One region of the Streptomyces sp. NPDC043861 genome, then DNA from elsewhere that is predicted to be linked to it. Evidence: riboswitches for the same ligand, from Rfam matches in the RefSeq annotation. Region 1 holds a riboswitch; the other holds the start of a gene.
The links. Region 1 has a riboswitch for cobalamin ahead of metE (5-methyltetrahydropteroyltriglutamate--homocysteine S-methyltransferase). Riboswitches for the same ligand answer to the same signal wherever they lie in the genome.
Positions count from the first base shown of each region.

Region 2: linked by a shared signal. The riboswitch ahead of AC068D_RS13860 (cobalamin biosynthesis protein) and the one ahead of metE (5-methyltetrahydropteroyltriglutamate--homocysteine S-methyltransferase) in region 1 are both predicted to bind cobalamin.

Region 1 is NZ_JBWKDP010000012.1:214,705-220,412, forward strand. Features, by position in the region: gene aceB (malate synthase A) at 1-1,214, shown strand, start outside; gene AC068D_RS26040 (3-hydroxybutyryl-CoA dehydrogenase) at 1,211-2,080, shown strand; cobalamin riboswitch at 2,300-2,524, shown strand; gene metE (5-methyltetrahydropteroyltriglutamate--homocysteine S-methyltransferase) at 2,688-5,006, shown strand; partial or broken gene AC068D_RS26050 (putative quinol monooxygenase) at 5,056-5,341, shown strand; gene AC068D_RS26055 (SpoIIE family protein phosphatase) at 5,318-5,708, opposite strand, start outside.
Region 2 is NZ_JBWKDP010000005.1:66,476-72,183, forward strand. Features, by position in the region: gene AC068D_RS13840 (alpha/beta hydrolase) at 1-351, opposite strand, end outside; gene AC068D_RS13845 (class II aldolase/adducin family protein) at 433-1,119, opposite strand; gene AC068D_RS13850 (inorganic phosphate transporter) at 1,399-2,640, shown strand; gene AC068D_RS13855 (hypothetical protein) at 2,657-2,878, shown strand; cobalamin riboswitch at 3,010-3,145, shown strand; gene AC068D_RS13860 (cobalamin biosynthesis protein) at 3,177-4,157, shown strand; gene AC068D_RS13865 (cobyric acid synthase) at 4,154-5,662, shown strand.

The DNA of each region.
Region 1 (5,708 bases):
TCGTCGGCGGCCAGCTCACCCTGCTCGACGCCATCGAGCGCCGGATCGACTTCACCACCCCCGAGGGCAGGGAATACCGGCTCGGCGACCACGACGGGCTCGCCACCATCGTGGTCCGTCCTCGCGGCTGGCACCTCACCGAGGAGCACCTGGAGTTCGACGGACGGCCGGTCCCCGCCTCCCTGGTCGACTTCGGCCTGTACTTCTTCCACTGCGCACAGCGTCAGCTCGACTCCGGACACGGCCCGTACTTCTACCTCCCCAAGCTGGAGAACCGCTACGAAGCCCGGCTCTGGAACGACGTCTTCGTCCTCGCCCAGGAACTCCTCGGCATCCCCCGTGGGACGGTCCGCGCCACCGTCCTGATCGAGACCATCACCGCGGCGTTCGAGATGGAGGAGATCCTCTACGAGCTCCGCGAGCACAGCTCGGGCCTGAACGCCGGCCGCTGGGACTACCTCTTCAGCCTCATCAAGACCTTCGGTCACCGGACCGACTTCCTGCTCCCGGACCGCGCCCAGGTCACCATGACCGCCCCGTTCATGCGCGCCTACACCGAGCTGCTGGTCCGCACCTGCCACAAGCGCGGCGCCCACGCCATCGGGGGCATGGCCGCGCACATGCCCAGCAAGGACCCGGCCGCCAACGAGGCAGCCCTCGCCAAGGTGCGGCTGGACAAGGAGCGCGAGGCCGAGGACGGCTTCGACGGCTCGTGGGTCGCCCACCCCGGGCTCGTCCCCGTGTGCCGCGAGGTGTTCGACGGCGTTCTCGGCGAACGGCCGCACCAGATCGACCGCACCCGTGACGACGTCGAGGTCACCGCTGCCGATCTGCTGTCGGTGCGCCGTATCAGCGGCCCGCCCACCCCGGAGGGGGTCCGCACCAACATCGCGATCGCCCTGCGCTACTTCGACGCCTGGCTACGGGGGCAGGGAGCCGTTGCCCTGTACGGCCTGATGGAGGACGCCGCCACCGCGGAGATCGCCCGCGTACAGATCTGGCAGTGGCTGCGCCACCGCGTCGTCGACCGCGAGACGGTGCTGCGGCTGCTCGACGACGAGGTCGCCGCTCTGGGTGCCGAGTACCCGTGGGCGGCCGTCGACGAAGTGCGCGATCTCTTCGAACGGACCTCCCTGGAACACGAGTTGCCGCTGTTCTTCACGCCGGACGCCTACTCCCGTCACCTCGTCGTGCGTGCGGAGGCCCGGTCGTGAGCGGGAGCATCCAGCGCGTCGGCGTGGTCGGCGGCGGACAGATGGGCGCCGGAATCGCGGAGGTGTGCGCGCGAGCCGGACTGGACACGGTGGTGTGCGAGGTGGACGCGCCGGCCGCCCGCACCGCGCGGGAACGGGTGGCCGGCTCCCTGGACCGTGCGGTGCACCGTGGAAAGCTGGAGCGGGACGCGGCGCGGGACGCCCTCGACCGGATGGTCTTCACCGGCTGCCTGGAAGACCTGGCCGACCGGCAGCTGGTCGTCGAGGCGATCGTGGAGAACCCGGACGCCAAGACCGAGGTCTTCGCCTCACTCGACAAGATCGTGGCCGATCCGGCCGCGGTGCTGGCGACCAACACCTCCTCCCTGCCGGTCACGCGGCTCGGCATGGCGACGGGCCGCGCCGACCGGGTCGTGGGCCTGCACTTCTTCAATCCGGTGCCCGTACTGCCGCTGGTGGAGGTCGTGACCTCCCTGCACACGTCGGCCGGGACGGTCGCCGCGACCGAGGAATTCGCTGCCCGGGCCCTCGGCAAGACCGTGATCCGCTCGCAGGACAGGGCCGGGTTCGTGGTCAACGCCCTGCTCGTCCCGTACCTGCTGTCGGCGATCCGCATGACGGAGTCCGGATTCGCCTCCCCCGCCGATGTGGACGCCGGCATGGAGCTCGGCTGCGCCCATCCCATGGGGCCGCTGAAGCTCGCGGACCTGATCGGCCTGGACACGGTGGCCTCGATCGCGGAGTCCCTGTACGACGAGTTCAAGGAGCCGCTGTACGCCCCGCCGCCGCTGCTCCAGCGCATGGTCGAGGCAGGCCTGTTGGGCCGCAAGACCGGCCGCGGTTTCCATGCGTACGAACACGGCTGAGTTCCTGGTACGACCGGGCTGAGGGGCCCGGTGGGCCCGGGCTGAGGGGCCCGGGCCACGCCGCTGGAGGAGGGAACCGGCGGGAACCCACGGGGGAGGGGCGGGAAGCGCGGAGGTCGGCGCTTCCCGCCCCCGCGCCGTTTCAAGCACCACGGCCGCGTGTCTCAGCTCACCGTCCGAATGGCGGAGGTGATTCTCCGCGTCGGCTCAACGCCCCGTAGGCTGACGGGTGCAGCTGGTTCGCCCCGTCCGCCAGGCGGGATGCGTCGTAAGAGGGAACCCGGTGGGAATCCGGGACTGCCCCGCAGCGGTGAGCGGGAACGACCGCCGTCATACGCACTGGGTCCGAGCCGGGCCTGGGAAGCGACGGCCAGTAGGTGTCCGCCGGGAATCCGGCCGGACGGGCCCGCGAGTCCGAAGACCTGCCCGTTGCCCGCGTGCGAACGACTCGCCCGCGGACATCCCGGTGACCTCGAGGGCGGGTCGGCGAACACATCGGACGGATGACCGCGCTGTGCCGCGCTGGGCGTTCCGTCCGTTCCGTCGCCCTTCGCGTTCTCGTCCCGTCCCCGGGATCTCAGGGATTCATCTCGCGAAGGAGATCTCCGTGACCACCGAGTCCGCAGCCGCGGCAGCACGGGCCACCCTGTACGGCTACCCCCGTCAGGGACAGAACCGGGAGCTGAAGAAGGCGATCGAGGGCTACTGGAAGGGCCGTGTCACCGCCGACGCCCTCCGCGCCACCGCCGCCGGTCTTCGCCGGACGAACTGGCAGCAGCTCGCCGACGCCGGCATCCACGAAGTGCCGACCGGCGATTTCTCTTACTACGACCACGTCCTCGACACCACCCTGATGGTCGGCGCGATCCCCGCCCGCCACCGCGCAGCCGTCGCCGCCGACGCCTTGGACGGCTGCTTCGCCATGGCCCGCGGCACCCGGGACGTGGCGCCGCTGGAAATGACCAAGTGGTTCGACACCAACTACCACTACCTGGTTCCGGAGCTGGGTCCGGACACCGTGTTCAAAGCGGACTCCACCAAGCAGGTCGGTGAGCTCAAGGAAGCACTCGCGCTCGGCCTGACGCCCCGTCCGGTCCTCGTCGGACCGGTCACCTATCTGCTGCTGGCCAAGGCGGCCCCGGGGGTGGCCGAGGACTTCGAGCCGCTGACGCTGCTCGACCGGCTGCTGCCGGTGTACACGGAAGTGCTCGCGGATCTGCGGGCCGCAGGCGCCGAATGGGTCCAACTGGACGAGCCCGCACTGGTCCAGGACCGCACACCCGCCGAACTGAACGCCGCCGCCCGCGCCTACCGCGACCTCGGTGCGCTCACGGACAGGCCGAAGCTGCTGGTCGCCTCCTACTTCGACCGCCTCGGGGACACACTTGCGGTGCTGGCCAAGGCGCCCGTCGACGGCCTCGCGCTCGACTTCACCGGGTCGGCCGCCGCGAATCTCGACGACCTCGCCGCGGTCGGCGGACTGCCCGGCAAGCGCCTGGTCGCCGGTGTGGTCGACGGACGCAACATCTGGGTGAACGATCTGGGCAAGTCGCTCGCCACCCTCGGGACGCTGCTGGGACTGGCCGACCAGGTCGACGTCTCCGCGTCCTGTTCACTGCTGCACGTCCCGCTGGACAGTGCCGAGGAGCGCGACATCGACCCGCAGATCCTTCGCTGGCTCGCCTTCGCCCGGCAGAAGACCGACGAGATCGTCACCCTCGCCCGCGGACTCGGCCAGGGCACGGACGCCATCGCCGCGGAACTCGCCGCCAACCGGGCCGACCTGGCCTCCCGCGCCGGTTCGCCCATCACCCACGACCCCGCCGTACGTGCGCGCACCGCGGCGATCACTGACACCGACGCCCGGCGTTCCCAGCCCTATGCCGAGCGCGCCGCGGCCCAGCGTGCCCACCTCGGGCTGCCCCTGCTGCCTACGACCACCATCGGATCCTTCCCTCAGACCACGGCTCTGCGCACGGCCCGCGCCGATCTGCGCGGCGGACGGATCGACACCGCGGGCTACGAGCAGCGCATCGAGGCGGAGATCCGCGAGGTGATCTCCTTCCAGGAGGAGGCGGGTATCGACGTCCTCGTGCACGGCGAGCCCGAACGCAACGACATGGTGCAGTACTTCGCAGAACAGCTCACCGGCTACCTCGCCACCCGGCACGGCTGGGTCCAGTCGTACGGCACCCGTTACGTGCGGCCGCCGATTCTCGCCGGTGACATCTCCCGGCCGGTGCCGATGACGGTCCGCTGGACCCGCTACGCCCAGTCCCTCACCGACCGTCCGGTGAAGGGCATGCTCACCGGGCCGGTCACGATGCTCGCCTGGTCCTTCGTCCGGGACGACCAACCGCTCGGCGACACCGCCCGCCAGGTGGCTCTCGCCCTGCGCGACGAGGTGGACGACCTGGAGGCGGCGGGCACCTCCGTCATCCAGGTCGACGAACCCGCCCTGCGCGAGACGTTGCCCCTGCGGGCCGCGGACCGCGCCGGCTATCTCGCCTGGGCGACCGAGGCGTTCCGGCTCACCACGAGCGGGGTGCGCCCGGACACCCAGATCCACACCCACATGTGCTACGCCGAGTTCGGCGACATCGTGCAGGCCATCGACGACCTCGACGCCGACGTGATCAGCCTGGAGGCCGCCCGCTCCCACATGCAGGTCGCCCGGGAGCTCGCCTCCCACGGCTACCCGCGGGAGGCCGGCCCCGGGGTGTACGACATCCACTCGCCGCGGGTTCCGGACGCGGACGAGGCGGCGGCTCTGCTGCGCAAGGGGCTGGAGGCCATCCCGGCCGAACGGCTGTGGGTCAACCCGGACTGCGGGCTGAAGACCCGCGGCTGGCCCGAAACCCGTGCCTCGCTGGAGAATCTGGTGGCAGCCGCCCGCACCGTGCGCGGGGAACTCTCCGCGTCCTGATGCGTCGGACGGCCGGGAGATGCGCTCGAAGAGCAGCCTCCCGGTCGTCCGGGCCACGCGCGCCGAGCCCGGCTGCCTGTGGTTCGACTGGTCGCGCAGTGTGGAAGACCCGACGGAGTACGTCCTGGTCGAGGCTTTCCGCGACGAGGAGGCCGGAGTCGCGGCATGTGCAGTCCACGCACTTCAAGGCTGCGTCGCGGCAGACGCTGCCGCCCCATCTGGTCGAGACACCGCGCATCGTCAACGTGACCGTTCCGCAGCACGACTGGTCGCTCCTGGGAGAGGGTGGTCCCCGGCAGGGCTTGAGACGGTCAGGGGAACGTGCCGGCCAGTGATTGTTCGGTCCACACTGTCTTGCCCTCGCGGGTGTAGCGGGTACCCCAGCGTTCGGCCATCTGGGCCACCAGGAAGAGGCCGCGCCCACCTTCGTCGGTGGTTCGGGCGCGGCGCAGGTGGGGTGAGGTGTGGCTGGTGTCGCTGACCTCGCACACCAGACGCCGTTCACGGATCAGCCGCAGGGTCGCGGGACCGCTGGCGTACCGGTAGACGTTGGTGACCAGTTCGCTGGCGATCAACTCGGTCGTGAACGCCAGGTGCTCCAGATCCCATTCGCTCAGCTTGGCCGAGGTCAATGCCCGGGCCCGCGCGGCGCTGCCAGGCTCCAACGGCAGACGCCAGGAGGCGACATTTTCCGGTGGCAGC
Region 2 (5,708 bases), on a different contig from region 1:
GGTGAACCTCACCTTGGTGCCGATGTCGAGGCCGCCGTGGCCGACGCTCTCCAGCCTGCGGACCACGGTGTCCGCGGCGTGGGGCACGTCCTCGAGCACCGGTCCGACGACCGCGTGCACACCGGTCCCGACGAGTCCGTACGTACCGGGGCGCCGGGAGACCAGGCTGCGGGTGAGGGTGATGCGTCCGGGACCCGTGGCGTGCACCGTCAGCCGGGGCTCGCCTGGCAGGGGCCGTCCGGGGGGTGCCTTGAGCGCGGCGTCGCTCGCGTAACGGCCGGCCGCGAACGTGGCCGCACCGATACCTAGCAGGGTGGTGACGGCCGCTGCCGTCGCTGTAGCCGGGCGCACTGTTCCAGTGTCGTCATGCCCCGGCACTGCTGCCAGTGGGCGCGTCCCAGGGAGTGAACGCGCCCCGGCTGCCGACGGGGCTCAGCCCGGCTGGCCGTAGCCACGGAGTTTGTCGCGCACCTCGTCGACCTGGGCCCGGGAGAGCAGGGACGGCTCACGGCCGGGCAGGGAGCTCGCGGCGAGCCAGACCCTGCACATCCATTCCAGCTGGGCGGTCCGGTCGTACGCCTGGTCGAGTGAACCGCCGTACGTGACGGTCCCGTGGTTCCGGAGCAGACACCCCGTGCGGTCCGCGAGCGCGTCGAGCATGTTCCCGGCCAGCTCGTCCGTTCCGTAGAGGGCGTACGGGGCGACGCGGACGGGCCCGCCGAGGGCCGCGGCCATGTAATGGATCAACGGCAGTTCGGTGGTCAGCGTGGACACGGCGGTGGCATGCACGGCGTGGGTGTGGACGACGGCGGTCGCATCCGTGGCGCGGTAGATCTCCAGATGCATCGGCAGCTCACTGGTGGGGGTGAGATCGCCGATCAGCCGCTTCCCGTCCAGCCCGACGGCGACGACGTCCTGCGCGCCGAGTCTGTCGTAGGGCACTCCGCTCGGAGTGACGAGGACGAGGTCACCGGCGTCGGTCGGGACGCGTACGGAGACGTTTCCCGAGGTCCCGACGACGAGTCCGTCCGCCACGGTCCGGCGGGCGGTGGCCACGAGGCCGGCCCATGCCTTCCCGATGAGGTCCTGCCGCTGCTTCTCCTGCTGCCACCCGGTCATGCAGTGATCCTTCCAGGCCCTCCACCGCTCACGGGCCGGGGTGACCGGAATCTCCTCGGCGGTTCACGGACGGCGCCGGCGGGGTCCGGGGCACGGTGGCGAAATGCCCTTCAGGCCCTCCCCGACACGGATCCACCGGACTCCGCGGTCCCTCCGCTTCACAAGCGGAGGGGGAGAAACTCGCTTGGTGACACCGCAACGCCCGACCCAGTTCATCTTCCGTTCACCCAGATTGCCTACGTTCGGCGGGCCACTGACGTCCAATAGAAGCCTGGGTAAATGGAAAACATCACGCTTCTCCTCGGGATCGTGATCATTACCGCTCTCGTGTTCGATTTCACGAACGGTTTCCACGACACAGCCAACGCGATGGCGACGACCATCTCGACCGGTGCACTCAAGCCGAAGACGGCGGTGGCCATGTCCGCCGTGCTCAATCTCGTCGGCGCCTTCCTGTCCGTCGAGGTCGCCAAGACGATCTCCGGCGGAATCATCAACGAAGAGGGCATACGCACAGAAGTGATCTTCGCGGCGCTCGTCGGCGCCATCCTGTGGAACCTCTTCACCTGGCTGCTGGGCCTGCCGTCCAGCTCCTCGCACGCACTCTTCGGCGGTCTGATCGGTGCGGCCGTGATGTCCGCCGGCTTCTCCGCCGTCGACGGCGGCACCATCGTCACCAAGGTCCTGATCCCGGCCGTCGCCGCCCCGCTCGTCGCCGGCCTCGCCGCGTTCTTCGCGACGAAGCTGACGTACAAGATCGGCAGCACGGCCGACGACAAGGCCACCTCCAAGGGCTACCGCGCCGGCCAGATCGCCTCGGCCGGGCTCGTCTCCCTCGCCCACGGCACGAATGACGCGCAGAAGACCATGGGTGTCATCACCCTGGCCCTCGTCACGGGCGGCGTCCTCGCCCCCGGCTCGAACCCCCCGATGTGGGTCATCGTCGCCGCCGGTGTGGCGATCGCGCTCGGCACGTACCTCGGCGGCTGGCGCATCATCCGCACCATGGGCAAGGGCCTGACCGACCTCCGGCCGCAGCAGGGCTTCGCCGCCCAGACCAGCGCGGCCACGGTCATCCTGGCCTCCTCGAACCTGGGCTTCTCGCTCTCCACCACCCAGTCGTGCTCCGGCGCCGTGATGGGCGCGGGCCTCGGCCGCAAGGGCGGTGTGGTCCGCTGGTCCACCGCGACCCGGATGTTCGTCGCCTGGGGCCTGACCCTGCCGGCCGCCGGTCTGGCCGCAGCAGGCGCCGAGTTCCTGACCGCTCAGGGCACCTGGGGCATCGTCGCCGTCGCGGTGCTGCTGATCTCGGGCTCGGGCGCCATCTGGGCGCTCTCGCGCCGCAAGCCGGTGGACCACACGAACGTCACCGACGACGAGATCGGGGAGCCCGCGGGTGTGATCACCACCGCCATCGCCGCCGTCACCCCGCCTCCCACCGTGGCCGCGGCCGAGGAGCTGAAGGCCACCATCCCGGCACCCGCCGGTGAGACCTCCCCCGCACCCACCGCCACGGTGTAAGGAAAGAACGAACAGCATGAAGATCGACTGGGCAGCTCTCGGCTCCGTCTTCGGCGTGAGCCTCGTCGTCACCGTCGCCCTGGTGGGCATGTTCACCCTGGGCATCGTGGGCCTCTCCCGGCAGGAAGCGGCCGCCGCGCAGGGTGGCTCCGCGCCCCTCGCACGCACGGGCGCCTACGCCTCCTTCGCGCTGTGCGCGGCCGCGGTCGCGTACGGCATCTATCTGATCGTGATCTGACGGCCCCGAACCGCGGACGATCCCACAGGGCAGGAGCCGGACCTCTTCCGAGAGGTCCGGCTCCTGCCGTGTCCGGGACCCGTGTGGGACTCCGCACACTGTCCCTGCGCAGGTCAAAGGCGAGTTGACGGGTGTTCGCGGCCCATGGTGGACTTCCGGAGCCATTACGGCGGCAGAAGAGGAAGCCGGTGCGAATCCGGCGCGGTCCCGCCACTGTCACGGGGTGTACTCCCGGAGCCAGGAACTCTCTCCCGCCGGTCACGTCGAGCCAGGGCGCGGACCCTGAGTGAGGACGAACATGCCTGCCGAGCCGGGAGGCTGGGGGGGTGTCTCCCCAGGGATCACTTTTGCGTGCGGTGCCGCAGCCGGACTTGCCGGCGACCTGCTTCTCGGCGATCCGCGCCGCGGGCATCCGGTCGCCGCGTTCGGCCGGGCCGCCGCTGCCGTCGAACGGGCGCTCTGGCGCGACCACCGGGGCTGGGGCGCTCTGCACACCGCCGTGTGCGCCGGCGGCGCGGTCGCGATGGGCGCGTTCGCCGCTGCCGGCCTGAGCCGTTCCCGTACCGCGTCCGTCGCCCTGGTCGCGGCCGCCACATGGACGGTCGTCGGCGGTACTTCGCTGGGCCGGGAGGCCGAAGCGATCGGCGCGGCGCTGGCGGCCGGGGACATCGAAGCCGCCCGCGAGCGGCTGCCCCATCTGTGCGGGCGTGACCCGCAGGCACTCGACGGCCCCGGGATCGCCCGCGCCGTCGTCGAATCAGTCGCCGAGAACACCTCCGACGCCGTCGTCGGGGCCCTGGTGTGGGGCGCGCTCGCCGGGGTGCCGGGGCTCGTCGGCTTCCGCGCCGTGAACACCCTGGACGCCATGGTGGGGCACAGATCTGCCCGCTACCGACGGTACGGCTGGGCGTCGGCGAGGCTGGACGACGTGGCGGGCTGGCCGGGTGCACGCCTCACCGCCGGACTCGCGGCAGTCGCGGGCGGCGATCCGCGCGGTGCCGTACGGGCCTGGCGCCAGGACGCCGCGAAGCATCCGAGCCCCAACGCGGGTCCGGTGGAGGCGTCGTTCGCGGGCGCGCTCGGGGTAAGGCTCGGGGGGACGCTCTCGTACGGCGGGCGGGTCGAGCACCGGCCCGTGCTCAACGCAGCGGGGCGCGCCGTCGAGGTCGCGGACATCGGGCGGGCGGTGCGGCTGTCGCGGCGCGTGGGCGTACTGGCGCTTGCGGTGTGCGCGGGCACGCGGCTCGTGCACGGGGCAGTGAGGGGGAAGCGGACATGAGCGGTGGTGGACTGCTGGTCGCCGGGACCACGTCGGACGCGGGCAAGAGCGTCGTCACGGCGGGGATCTGCCGGTGGCTGGTGCGCCGGGGCGTGAAGGTAGCGCCCTTCAAGGGGCAGAACATGTCCCTCAATTCCTTTGTGACCCACGAGGGGGCGGAGATCGGCCGGGCGCAGGCCATGCAGGCCCAGGCGGCCCGTGTGGAGCCCTCGGCGCTGATGAACCCGGTGCTGCTCAAGCCGGGCAGCGACCGCTCCAGCCAGGTCGTCCTGATGGGCAGGCCGGTGGGCGAACTGAGTGCGCGCGGCTACCACGGGGGGAGGCAGCGGGAGCTGTTCGAGCCGGTGGTGGAGTGCCTGGAGAAGCTCCGGAGCACGTACGACGCGGTCATCTGCGAAGGAGCCGGCAGCCCCGCGGAGATCAACCTCCGCCGCACCGACATCGTGAACATGGGCATCGCCCGGGCCGCGCGTTTTCCCGTGCTGGTGGTCGGGGACATCGACCGGGGCGGGGTGTTCGCGCAGTTCTTCGGCACGACCGCACTGCTCGCCCCCGAGGACCAGGAACTGGTCGCGGGCTATCTGGTCAACAAGTTCCGGGGCGATGTGACGCTGCTGGAGCCGGGTTTGGAGATGCTGCACGGGCTGACCGGACGCCGGACCTACGGCGTCCTGCCGTATGCGCACGGACTCGGCATCGACGAGGAGGACGGCCTGCGGGTCTCACTGCGGGGGGCCGTTCGCGAGTCCCTGACCGCGGCCCCGGTGGGTGAGGACGTGCTGCGCGTGGCTGTGTGCGCCGTACCGCTGATGTCCAACTTCACCGACGTGGACGCGCTGGCGGCCGAACCCGGCGTCGTGGTGCGTTTCGTGGACCGCGCCGAGGAGCTCGTCGACGCCGATCTGGTGGTGGTTCCCGGTACCCGCGGGACCGTGAAGGCGCTCGGCTGGCTGCGCGAGCGCGGGCTCGCGGACGCCATCGCACGGCGCGCGTCGGAGGGCCGCCCGGTGCTGGGCATCTGCGGCGGATTCCAGGCCCTGGGCGAGCGCATCGAGGACGACGTCGAGTCACGGGCCGGCGAGGTCGAGGGCCTCGGCCTGCTGCCGGTACGGGTGCGGTTCGCGCAGGAGAAGACCCTGGCGCGACCGTCCGGGGAGGCGCTCGGGGAGCGGGTCGAGGGCTACGAGATCCATCACGGAGTCGCCGAAGTGACCGGCGGTGAGCCCTTCCTGGACGGCTGCCGGGTCGGCGCCGTCTGGGGCACCCACTGGCACGGCTCGCTGGAGAGCGACGGCTTCCGCCGGGCGTTCCTGCGGGAAGTGGCGGCGGCCGCCGGGCGCCGTTTCGTACCGGCCCCGGACACGAGCTTCGGCCTGCTGCGCGAGGAACAGCTGGACCGCCTCGGCGATCTGATCGAGGAACACGCCGACACGGACGCGCTGCTGCGGCTGATCGAGAGCGGAGCGCCCTCGGGGCTGCCTTTCGTCGCGCCGGGTGCGCCGTGAGAGGCGGGATGCCGCTCGGGCGGGAAGAGATCCCCGGGCCGGCCGA